2 regions of the Alishewanella maricola genome follow, and region 2 is predicted to be linked to the other one. Evidence: predicted binding sites of a transcription regulator. Region 2 holds the regulator's gene; the other holds the start of a gene.
What was found. Region 2 encodes NrdR, which represses ribonucleotide reductase genes. Its sites were predicted from a motif close to AAACACNANATNTNGTGTTT; they were not measured.

Region 1: the regulator NrdR is predicted to act here: its motif matches at 3,767-3,786, upstream of nrdA (class 1a ribonucleoside-diphosphate reductase subunit alpha).

Annotation. Positions count from the first base shown of each region.
Region 1 covers NZ_JAEINI020000008.1:12,824-17,791, forward strand. The annotation lists gene gyrA (DNA gyrase subunit A) at 1-2,627, opposite strand, end outside; gene ubiG (bifunctional 2-polyprenyl-6-hydroxyphenol methylase/3-demethylubiquinol 3-O-methyltransferase UbiG) at 2,816-3,526, shown strand; gene nrdA (class 1a ribonucleoside-diphosphate reductase subunit alpha) at 3,871-4,968, shown strand, end outside.
Region 2 covers NZ_JAEINI020000001.1:569,109-574,076, forward strand. The annotation lists gene JAO78_RS02795 (DEAD/DEAH box helicase) at 1-92, shown strand, start outside; gene JAO78_RS02800 (cold-shock protein) at 314-526, shown strand; gene dinB (DNA polymerase IV) at 600-1,691, opposite strand; gene glyA (serine hydroxymethyltransferase) at 1,928-3,181, shown strand; gene nrdR (transcriptional regulator NrdR) at 3,275-3,727, shown strand; gene ribD (bifunctional diaminohydroxyphosphoribosylaminopyrimidine deaminase/5-amino-6-(5-phosphoribosylamino)uracil reductase RibD) at 3,730-4,887, shown strand; gene JAO78_RS02825 (riboflavin synthase) at 4,889-4,968, shown strand, end outside.

The sequences.
Region 1 (4,968 bases), on a different contig from region 2:
TACTCTTCTTCGCCACTGGCATCTTGTGCTAATTGGCTGTCTTGTACTTCTGGCGTACGGCTTGCGCCTTCTTCGGTTACCGCTAAGATTTCATCCTCTTGGATCTCATCAATGCGTTCCACGCCAACCACTTTTTCACCTTCTTGAGTACGGATCAAGATAACACCTTGAGTGTTACGGCCGACTTCAGAGACTTCTTTCACACGAGTACGTACCAAGGTGCCTTTGTTTGAAATCATCATGATTTCATCGCTTTCTGACACTTGCACAGCACCCACCACCAAGCCGTTACGCTCAGACACTTTAATCGATACCACGCCTTGTGTGGCGCGGCTCTTCGCTGGGTATTCGCTTAATGCTGTTCGCTTACCGTAGCCGTTCTCGGTAACTGTTAAGATGGGGTTATCGCCGTTCGGGATAATCAGTGAAACAACACTGCCTCCTTCACGTAAACGAATACCGCGCACACCGGTAGCCGTTCGGCCCATGCCGCGTACTTGATCTTCAGTAAAGCGTACCACTTTACCGTCATCAGAGAACAACATGATTTCGTTGCTACCGTCAGTAATCGCGACGTCAATCAGGTGATCGCCTTCGTTTAGGTTAACCGCAATAATACCGTTGGCACGTGGACGCGAATAATCCGTTAAGGCCGTTTTCTTCACGGTACCGTTGGCCGTGGCCATAAACACATATTTGCCTTCTTCGTACTCACGTACCGGTAGAATGGCGTTAATACGCTCGCCTTCTTCCAGCGGTAATAAGTTGATAATCGGTTTACCACGCGCGGTACGGCTGGCCAGCGGTAATTGATAGACTTTCATCCAATACATCCGGCCACGATTCGAGAAACATAAAATCGTATCATGGGTGCTGGCGACCAACAGCTTATCAACAAAATCTTCGTCTTTAACCGTTGTTGCCGCTTTACCACGACCACCACGACGCTGCGCTTCATAATCGCTTAACGGTTGGTACTTGGCATAGCCAAGGTGCGATAAGGTCACCACAACATCTTCTTCGGTGATCAAATCTTCGATATTGATATCCAGCATATTATCCTGGATCTCAGTGCGTCGAGCATCGCCATACTGCGCTTTAATGGCTTCTAATTCTTCGCAAATTACTTCCATTAAACGTTCAGGGCTGGCCAAGATATGTAATAACTCGGCAATCAGTTCTAACAGATCTTTATATTCAGCTAAGATCTTTTCATGTTCCAGGCCGGTCAGCTTTTGTAAGCGTAAATCAAGAATGGCTTGAGCTTGCTGTTCAGTTAAGAAGTAAAAACCATCACGAATACCAAAATGTGCTTCTAACCACTCTGGTCGTGCGGCATCTTCACCAGCGCGCTCTAACATCGCCGTTACGCCACCGAGTTTCCAACCGCGCTCAACTAAACCGGCTTTCGCTTCGGCTGGGCTGGCAGAGGTTTTAATCAGTTCAATAATTTCATCGATGTTAGCCAGTGCAATGGCTAAACCTTCTAAGATATGGGCACGATCACGCGCTTTACGTAAGTCATAAACAGTACGACGGGTAACCACTTCACGGCGATGCAGGATAAAGTATTCCAGCATCGGGATCAGCCCCAGTAACTTCGGCTGATTGTTGGCCAAGGCCACCATATTGATACCAAACACGGTTTGCATTTGGGTATTGGCATACAGCTGGTTTAACATGACGTCGCTTGATTCGCCACGTTTCAATTCAATAACGATACGCATACCGTCTTTGTCTGATTCGTCACGTAAAGCCGATATGCCTTCAATACGTTTTTCTTTAACTAATTCCGCAATTTTTTCGATTAAGCGGGCTTTGTTCACTTGGTAAGGAATTTCGTGCACGATAATCGCTTCACGACCGGTTTTTTCATCGGTTTCGATAAAGGTTTTCGCGCGGATATACACCTTTCCACGACCCGTACGGTAAGCTTCTTCAATACCCTTACGGCCATTGATGATCGCAGACGTTGGGAAATCAGGACCGGGGATATATTGCATTAATTCATGCAATTCAATATTTGGGTTCGCAATTAATGCTAAACAGCCATCGATCACTTCGGTTAAGTTGTGTGGCGGGATATTGGTTGCCATACCCACAGCAATACCCGAAGAGCCGTTGATCAATAGATTAGGCACTTTGGTTGGCATAACCGCAGGGATCATTTCGGTGCCGTCATAGTTTGGCACGAAGTCTACGGTTTCTTTATCAAGGTCAGCCAGCAATTCGTGCGCAATGCGCGCCATGCGAACTTCGGTGTAACGCATCGCCGCTGCAGAATCGCCGTCGATGGAACCAAAGTTACCTTGGCCATCTACTAACATATAACGTAACGAGAATGGCTGAGCCATCCGGACGATCGTGTCGTATACCGCACTATCACCGTGTGGGTGATATTTACCGATAACATCGCCGACAACACGCGCCGATTTTTTATAGGCTTTGTTCCAATCGTTACCCAATTCCTTCATTGCGAATAACACACGACGGTGTACTGGCTTCAAACCGTCCCGCACATCGGGTAAGGCGCGGCCTACAATGACGCTCATCGCGTAATCGAGGTAAGAATTTTTTAATTCTTCTTCGATATTAATCGGGACTATTTCTTTGGCCAGATCTGTCATAAAACGTTATTTTCCCTTAAATCAAATAGATAACTCGCTTTTTTTGATCTTCTACAGCGCGAGACAACGCGGGATTCTACCACAGAATCAGCGCCTTGCCATGCCTGTTTATGCCTTGTATAAAGATTGCTGTCTTTGCCATAACAGATCAATGCCTTATAATGACAAAAAACAACAAGGTTAGCATTATGACAACGCATACTAATGTCGATCCCGCAGAGATCGCGAAATTCAATGATATCGCTGCCCGCTGGTGGGATCCAGAAGGTGAATTTAAGCCTTTACATCTGTTAAACCCGACGCGTTTAGGCTTTATTTGCGATCAAGTCGGTGGCATTTTTGAAACGACAACACTTGATGTGGGCTGTGGCGGCGGTATTTTAGCGGAAAGCATGGCACGGGCCGGTGCTAACGTAACCGCAATTGATATGGCCAGCGAAAGTTTAAATGTGGCGCGTTTGCATGCTTTAGACAGCGCTCTGACGATTGATTATCAACAAAGCACGGCCGAAGCGTTTGCCGCAATGCACCCCGCTAAGTTTGATTTAGTCACTTGCATGGAAATGTTAGAGCATGTGCCTGAGCCCGCTTCAGTGGTTCAAGCCTGTGCCGATTTAGCTGCACCTGGCGCCACTTTGATTTTTTCGACGATTAATAAAACGCCAAAAGCCTATTTAATGGCTATTTTAGGTGCAGAGCATTTATTACGGATCGTGCCTAAAGGGACGCATCAGTTTGATAAATTTATTCGCCCCTCTACACTGATGCGCTTTATCGAAGCGGCCGGCTTAGAGGTCGTGGATGCGACCGGTTTACACTTTAATCCGGTTTATAACAGCTTTAAAATTGGCCCTGGGTTAGACGTTAATTATTTTGTGGTGGCACGCAAACCCGCATAAGACAGCTAGCCGCCTAAACTAGGCGGCTTAATAACCAGATAAACTTAAAACGCTGCTTATTAGAACAAATGATTTTTTTACGCATTTTTAGCATAAAACACTTGCCTAAAATGCGTGATACCCGGCACACTGACTGTCAGGTTAGCAGCTACTTACTAGATTAAATATTCCGAAATTTTGCCGCATTTCCTCTCTTGCAAAAATCATTAATCCACTCTATCTTGTGATCGAATTTAGAAATACACCCATATGTTGTGTAATACAGCAGCAACACGGGGTTATTTTATCGCCGTGTTTTGCACACGCATCCCTTTATGATTAAAAAGAAACGGAATACTTCAGCAATGACTCAAACTCTTTTTGTGACCAAGCGCGATGGCCGCCGTGAACCCCTCGATTTAGATAAAATCCACCGAGTGATCACTTGGGCAGCCGAAGGTTTAGCTAACGTGTCGGTATCACAGGTAGAATTGAAATCGCATATCCAGTTTTATGATGGCATTAAATCTTCAGACATTCATGAAACCATTATTAAAGCAGCGGCTGACTTAATTTCGAAAGACACCCCTGATTATCAATATATGGCGGCGCGTTTAGCCGTATTTCATCTGCGTAAAAAAGCTTACGGTCAATTTGAGCCACCACACCTTTATAAGCATGTGGTTAAGATGGTGGAAGCTAAACGTTATGATGCGCATATCCTGGCCGATTACAGCGAAGCAGAATTAGATCAACTGAATAGCTTTATTGATCACGGTCGTGATTTGAACTTCAGTTATGCTGCGGTGAAGCAATTAGAAGGTAAATATCTGGTGCAAAACCGGGTTACCGGTGAAATTTATGAAAGCGCGCAGTTTTTATATATTTTAGTCGCGGCCTGCTTGTTTGCGAATTATCCGAAAAGCCAACGCCTAGATTTTATTCGCCGTTTCTATGACGCCACCTCATTATTCAAAATTTCCTTGCCCACACCCATTATGTCTGGTGTGCGAACCCCAACCCGTCAATTTAGCTCTTGCGTGTTAATTGAATGTGGCGATAGCTTAGACTCGATTAATGCGACTTCAAGCGCTATCGTCAAATACGTGAGTCAGCGCGCGGGTATCGGTATCAACGCCGGACGTATTCGCGCCTTAGGCAGTGCTATTCGTAATGGTGAAGCCTTTCATACTGGCTGTATCCCGTTTTATAAGCATTTTCAAACCGCAGTTAAAAGCTGTTCACAAGGGGGGGTGCGTGGTGGCGCGGCAACCTTATTCTACCCGCTTTGGCATTTAGAGGTAGAATCATTGCTTGTTCTGAAAAACAACCGTGGTGTTGAAGAAAACCGCGTGCGTCATTTAGATTACGGTGTACAGTTCAACCGATTAATGTATACCCGTTTAATCAAAGACGACTACATCACCCTGTTTAGCCCATCGGATGTACCAGGCTTGTATGAC
Region 2 (4,968 bases):
AAACGGTGAAAAAAGCCCCGGCGAAAGTGTTCTTCCAAGGTGGCGATGACGGCTTGGCGCCGGTTCGACGTAAAAAAACACCACAAGATTGATGGTTTTTTCCACATTACTGCTACACTGAGTAAGTAAGGCTTAGCAGTCCTTGCCGGAACGGCCCAACAGAAAACTATTTTCTGTTCGTCTCGGTATTTATATTGACCACTTAATCAGCATCCCTGATAATGCGGTCGAAGTAAGTATCAGCTCGATGACGTGGCCGGTATTATTTAAGTCGCCGGAATTTCGGCAAAATTTGTTAAAGTAAGAGAGTGTTATGTCACAGTTAATTTCTGGTACAGTTAAGTGGTTCAATGAAGATAAAGGTTTTGGTTTTATCGAGCGTGAAGGCGGTAAAGATGTGTTTGTTCACTTCCGCGCTATCAACGGTACAGGCCGTAAAACGTTAGTTGAAGGCCAACAAGTGACCTTTATCGTTACTGAAGGCCAAAAAGGCCCACAAGCTGAAAACGTAACTGTTATCGGTTAATTAGTAAAGATTTTAAAGAGCCGGCCTTAGCGCCGGCTTTTTTATTGCCGAATACCTTGCCTAAGTTACGCCTTTAAAAAGTGGTGCCTTCTAACGGTAGGGGTAATTGTTCATGACAAGCCGATTTAAAGCCAAGCTGTATGCCAATCAAACGCACGCTGTGCTCTTGCCTGCGTTGCCAAGCCTGCGCTAATAGTTGTGCCAATAAGCGCGGATCTAAACGATGACATTGGGTTTCTACTGTCGTTTGCCGAAAATCACTGAATTTTAATTTCACACCAATTTTTTGTAGTAATGCCGCTTTACCGCTTTGTGCTAAACGCTGCTCTAAGGTGGGTAATAACTGTAGCATTTCTTGTTCGGCTTGCTCTAAGTCCGCGATGTCGTTCGGCAATGTCTGTTCTACACCGATCGATTTACGTTCACGATCTTGCCGGACCGGGCGTTCATCAATACCTTGGCTGCGTTTAATTAACGTAGCGGCGAAGCTGCCAAAATGCCGAGATAACAAGGCAAGTCGCTCTGTACTGATCTCTTCACCTGGCTGACAAATATCACGGCAAAAATGAAATCCGAGCTTGGCAAGTTTCTCTGCGGTTTTTACCCCAACGCCGGGGATTTTGCGCAGGGCGAGTTGCAGAACAAAATCGTTGATAGCCTCAGGCGGGATCACAAATAAACCATCGGGTTTTTGTTCATCACTGGCGATTTTGGCGAGAAATTTATTGGGCGCTACCCCAGCAGAAACGGTTAAACCGGTTTCTGCTAACACCGTGCGGCGAATATCCGCAGCAATCAGCGTGGCGCTAGCTTTAAATTGCTTACAATCGGTGACATCTAAATAGGCTTCATCTAAAGAAAGTGGTTCGACGTGCTCGGTATAACGGCGAAATATGCTTTGGATCTGTTGGCTAACGGCTTTGTATTTATCCATGCTCCCGCGCATTAAGGTTAGATGCGGGCAACGCTTTAAGGCTTCATGTGTCGGCATGGCGGAGCGCACACCAAAAGCCCGAGCCGGATAATTGCAGGTGGCAATCACGCCGCGTTCAGATCGACTACCGCCAATAGCTAACGGAATATGCCGCAGGGCAGGATTGTCGCGCATTTCAACCGCGGCAAAGAAGCAATCCATGTCTAAATGGATAATTTTTCGATGCGACATAATCCTGCTGCAAATAGCGCTGTATGAATAACCAGTAATTTACGCCCCTTGTAACACGTTGTAAAGCAAGTGGCAGTATTTCTGCACAGCCAGTAAGATTTTTTTAGACTTCATTTCATTTAGCTGTCTGGATGTCTGTTTTTTCAGTGCAAGAATTAAAAAATAAGAGTAGAATAACCAACAATTTTTAGACTGTTGTCAATCGATCAGCGTGGTAGCCGCGCGCAGGAGAAAGCATGTTAAAGCGTGAAATGAATATTGCAGATTTCGATCCGGAATTATGGCAATCCATGGTACAAGAAACTGAACGTCAAGAAGCCCATATCGAGCTTATCGCTTCAGAAAACTATGCCAGCCCTCGGGTATTGCAGGCGCAAGGTTCACAGTTAACGAATAAATATGCCGAAGGTTATCCGCATAAGCGTTACTACGGTGGTTGTGAATATGTTGATTTAGCCGAAGATTTAGCCATTGCTCGTGCTAAAGAATTGTTTGGTGCTGACTACGCTAACGTACAGCCACACTCTGGCTCACAAGCTAACTCAGCAGTATTTTTAGCGTTATTAAACGCTGGCGATACCATTTTAGGTATGAGCTTAGCGCATGGCGGTCACTTAACGCACGGTGCGAGTGTCAGCTCATCCGGTAAACTTTATCATGCTGTGCAATATGGCCTGCATCCCGAAACCGGCGTAATTGATTATGATCAAGCCGAAGCCTTAGCGCTAGAACACAAACCTAAGCTGATTATTGCTGGTTTCTCTGCTTATTCTGGTATTGTTGATTGGCAGCGTTTCCGTGATATCGCGGATAAAGTCGGTGCATACTTACTGGTTGATATGGCGCACGTAGCCGGTTTAGTGGCGGCGGGTTTATATCCAAACCCCGTACCTATTGCTGATGTCGTGACAACGACAACGCATAAAACCTTAGCCGGTCCACGTGGTGGTTTAATTTTGGCGCGTAAAAACGAAGCCATTGAGAAAAAGTTAAACTCAGCGGTGTTCCCTGGCGGCCAAGGCGGCCCTTTAATGCACGTTATTGCGGCAAAAGCGGTAGCCTTTAAAGAAGCCTTACAGCCTGAATTTAAAGTGTATCAGCAACAAGTGTTACTAAATGCCAAAGCCATGTGTGCTGAGATGATCTCTCGCGGTTATAAAGTGGTATCAGGCGGTACGGAAAACCACTTGTTCTTGATGGATCTCATCGACAAAGATATTACCGGTAAAGAAGCGGATGCATGGTTAGGTTTAGCGCACATTACCGTTAATAAAAACTCAGTGCCTAACGACCCACGTTCACCTTTTGTGACCAGTGGCTTACGAATTGGTACTCCGGCTATTACCCGTCGTGGCTTTAAAGAAGCTGAAGCACGTTTAGTGGCAACATTGATTTGTGAAGTCTTAGACAGCCGTGGTGATGAAGCGGTTATTGCATCCGTCAGAGCCCGTGTTTCTGAGGTATGTAGCCGTTTCCCAGTTTATGCGTAAACTAAAATAACATGTTATGATGGCCGCAATTGCGGCCATTATTTTATCCGGCCATCTCAAAAAGTCCCGATAGGGTGATATAGAGAGCTCAGCATGTTTTGTCCCTTTTGTAACGCGGATGACACCAAAGTCATTGATTCTCGTTTAGTCGCCGACGGTCATCAAGTGCGCCGGCGTCGTGAATGTTTGGCTTGCCATGAACGTTTTACGACCTTTGAAGCTGCCGAACTGGTGATGCCGCGCATTATTAAGCGTGATGGTTCGCGTGAGCCTTTTAACGAAGATAAATTACGCAATGGCTTATTGCGTTCGTTAGAAAAACGCCCGGTATCTACCGAAGAAATCGAACAGCTGATCCATAAAATTAAATCGCAATTACGTGCAACGGGCGAACGTGAAGTCGGTAGTCATTTGCTGGGTAATTTAATTATGGATGAGTTAGTTAAAGTCGATAAAGTGGCTTATGTGCGCTTTGCTTCCGTGTATCGCTCATTCAAAGATATTCGTGAGTTTGGCGAGGAAATTGCCCGATTGGGAGAGAAGTAACGGTGTCCTTTTCAGAAGCCGATCATCAGTATATGACGCTGGCGTTAAGCTTAGCTGCGGCTGGGCGTTTCACCACCGATCCTAATCCTAATGTGGGTGCGGTGTTGGTGAAAAACGCTCAGGTTATAGGGCAAGGCTATCATCGACAAGCGGGGCAGGGCCATGCCGAAGTGTATGCTTTACAACAAGCCGGCTCTGCGGCAGCAGGCGCGACTTGTTATGTCACGTTAGAGCCTTGTGCGCATTATGGACGCACCCCGCCTTGCGCCGAAGCGTTAGTCAAAGCTGGGGTCAGTCGGGTGGTGATTGCCATGTTAGATCCGAATCCACTGGTGGCAGGCAAAGGCGTCGCTATCCTCGAAAGCGCAGGGATCAGCGTGCAGCATGGTTTGCTTACGAACGCCGCTCGGGCGCTTAATCCGGGTTTTCTCAGTCGGATGGAACGTCAACGACCTTATGTCTGGCTCAAAATGGCCGCCAGTTTAGATGGGCGCACAGCACTGGCGAATGGCGTAAGTCAATGGTTAACCGGGGATGTTGCCCGTGATGATGTGCAGCAGTTTCGAGCTCAGAGCAGCGCGATTCTTTCTACTGCTAGCACCGTTTTAGCCGACAATGCCCGTTTAACGGTGCGACAAACCGCGAGCAATACCATTACTACTTTAGCCGATGGCGGCTTACGCCAGCCACTGCGCGTGATCTTGGATCGGCAACAGCGCTTAACCGGTACTGAAGCCTTATTTAGTCAAGGTGGCGCGGTGTTACTTTGCTATGACGCAGCACAAGCCGCAAAGCAACTTAGCACCTCTAAAGTTAGGGTGACTCAATTGCCTTTAGCCGTGTTAGCGTCAGATCAATTCGATTTATCGGCCTTGCTTAAAGCGTTACATCAGCAGCATATTAATAGCGTGTGGACTGAAGCGGGAAGCACGCTTGCTGGGGCGTTATTGCAACATGGGCTAGTCGATGAAGTCATCTTGTATCAAGCGCCACTCCTGTTGGGTGACTGCGCTCAACCTTTAGCGAAATTGGGCGATTTCCAACAATTAACCGAAGTACCGCATTTAACGCTGCTGGATGTACACCAACTCGGCAACGATATTCGAATTCGGGCGAAGCCTACTACAGCAACTGTTGCCAACCCAACAAAAGAGAGCTGATATGTTTACCGGTATTATTGCTGCCACAGGTCACATTAGCCGCTTAACCGTTAAAGGCGGCGATTTAGAAGTGCAGATCCA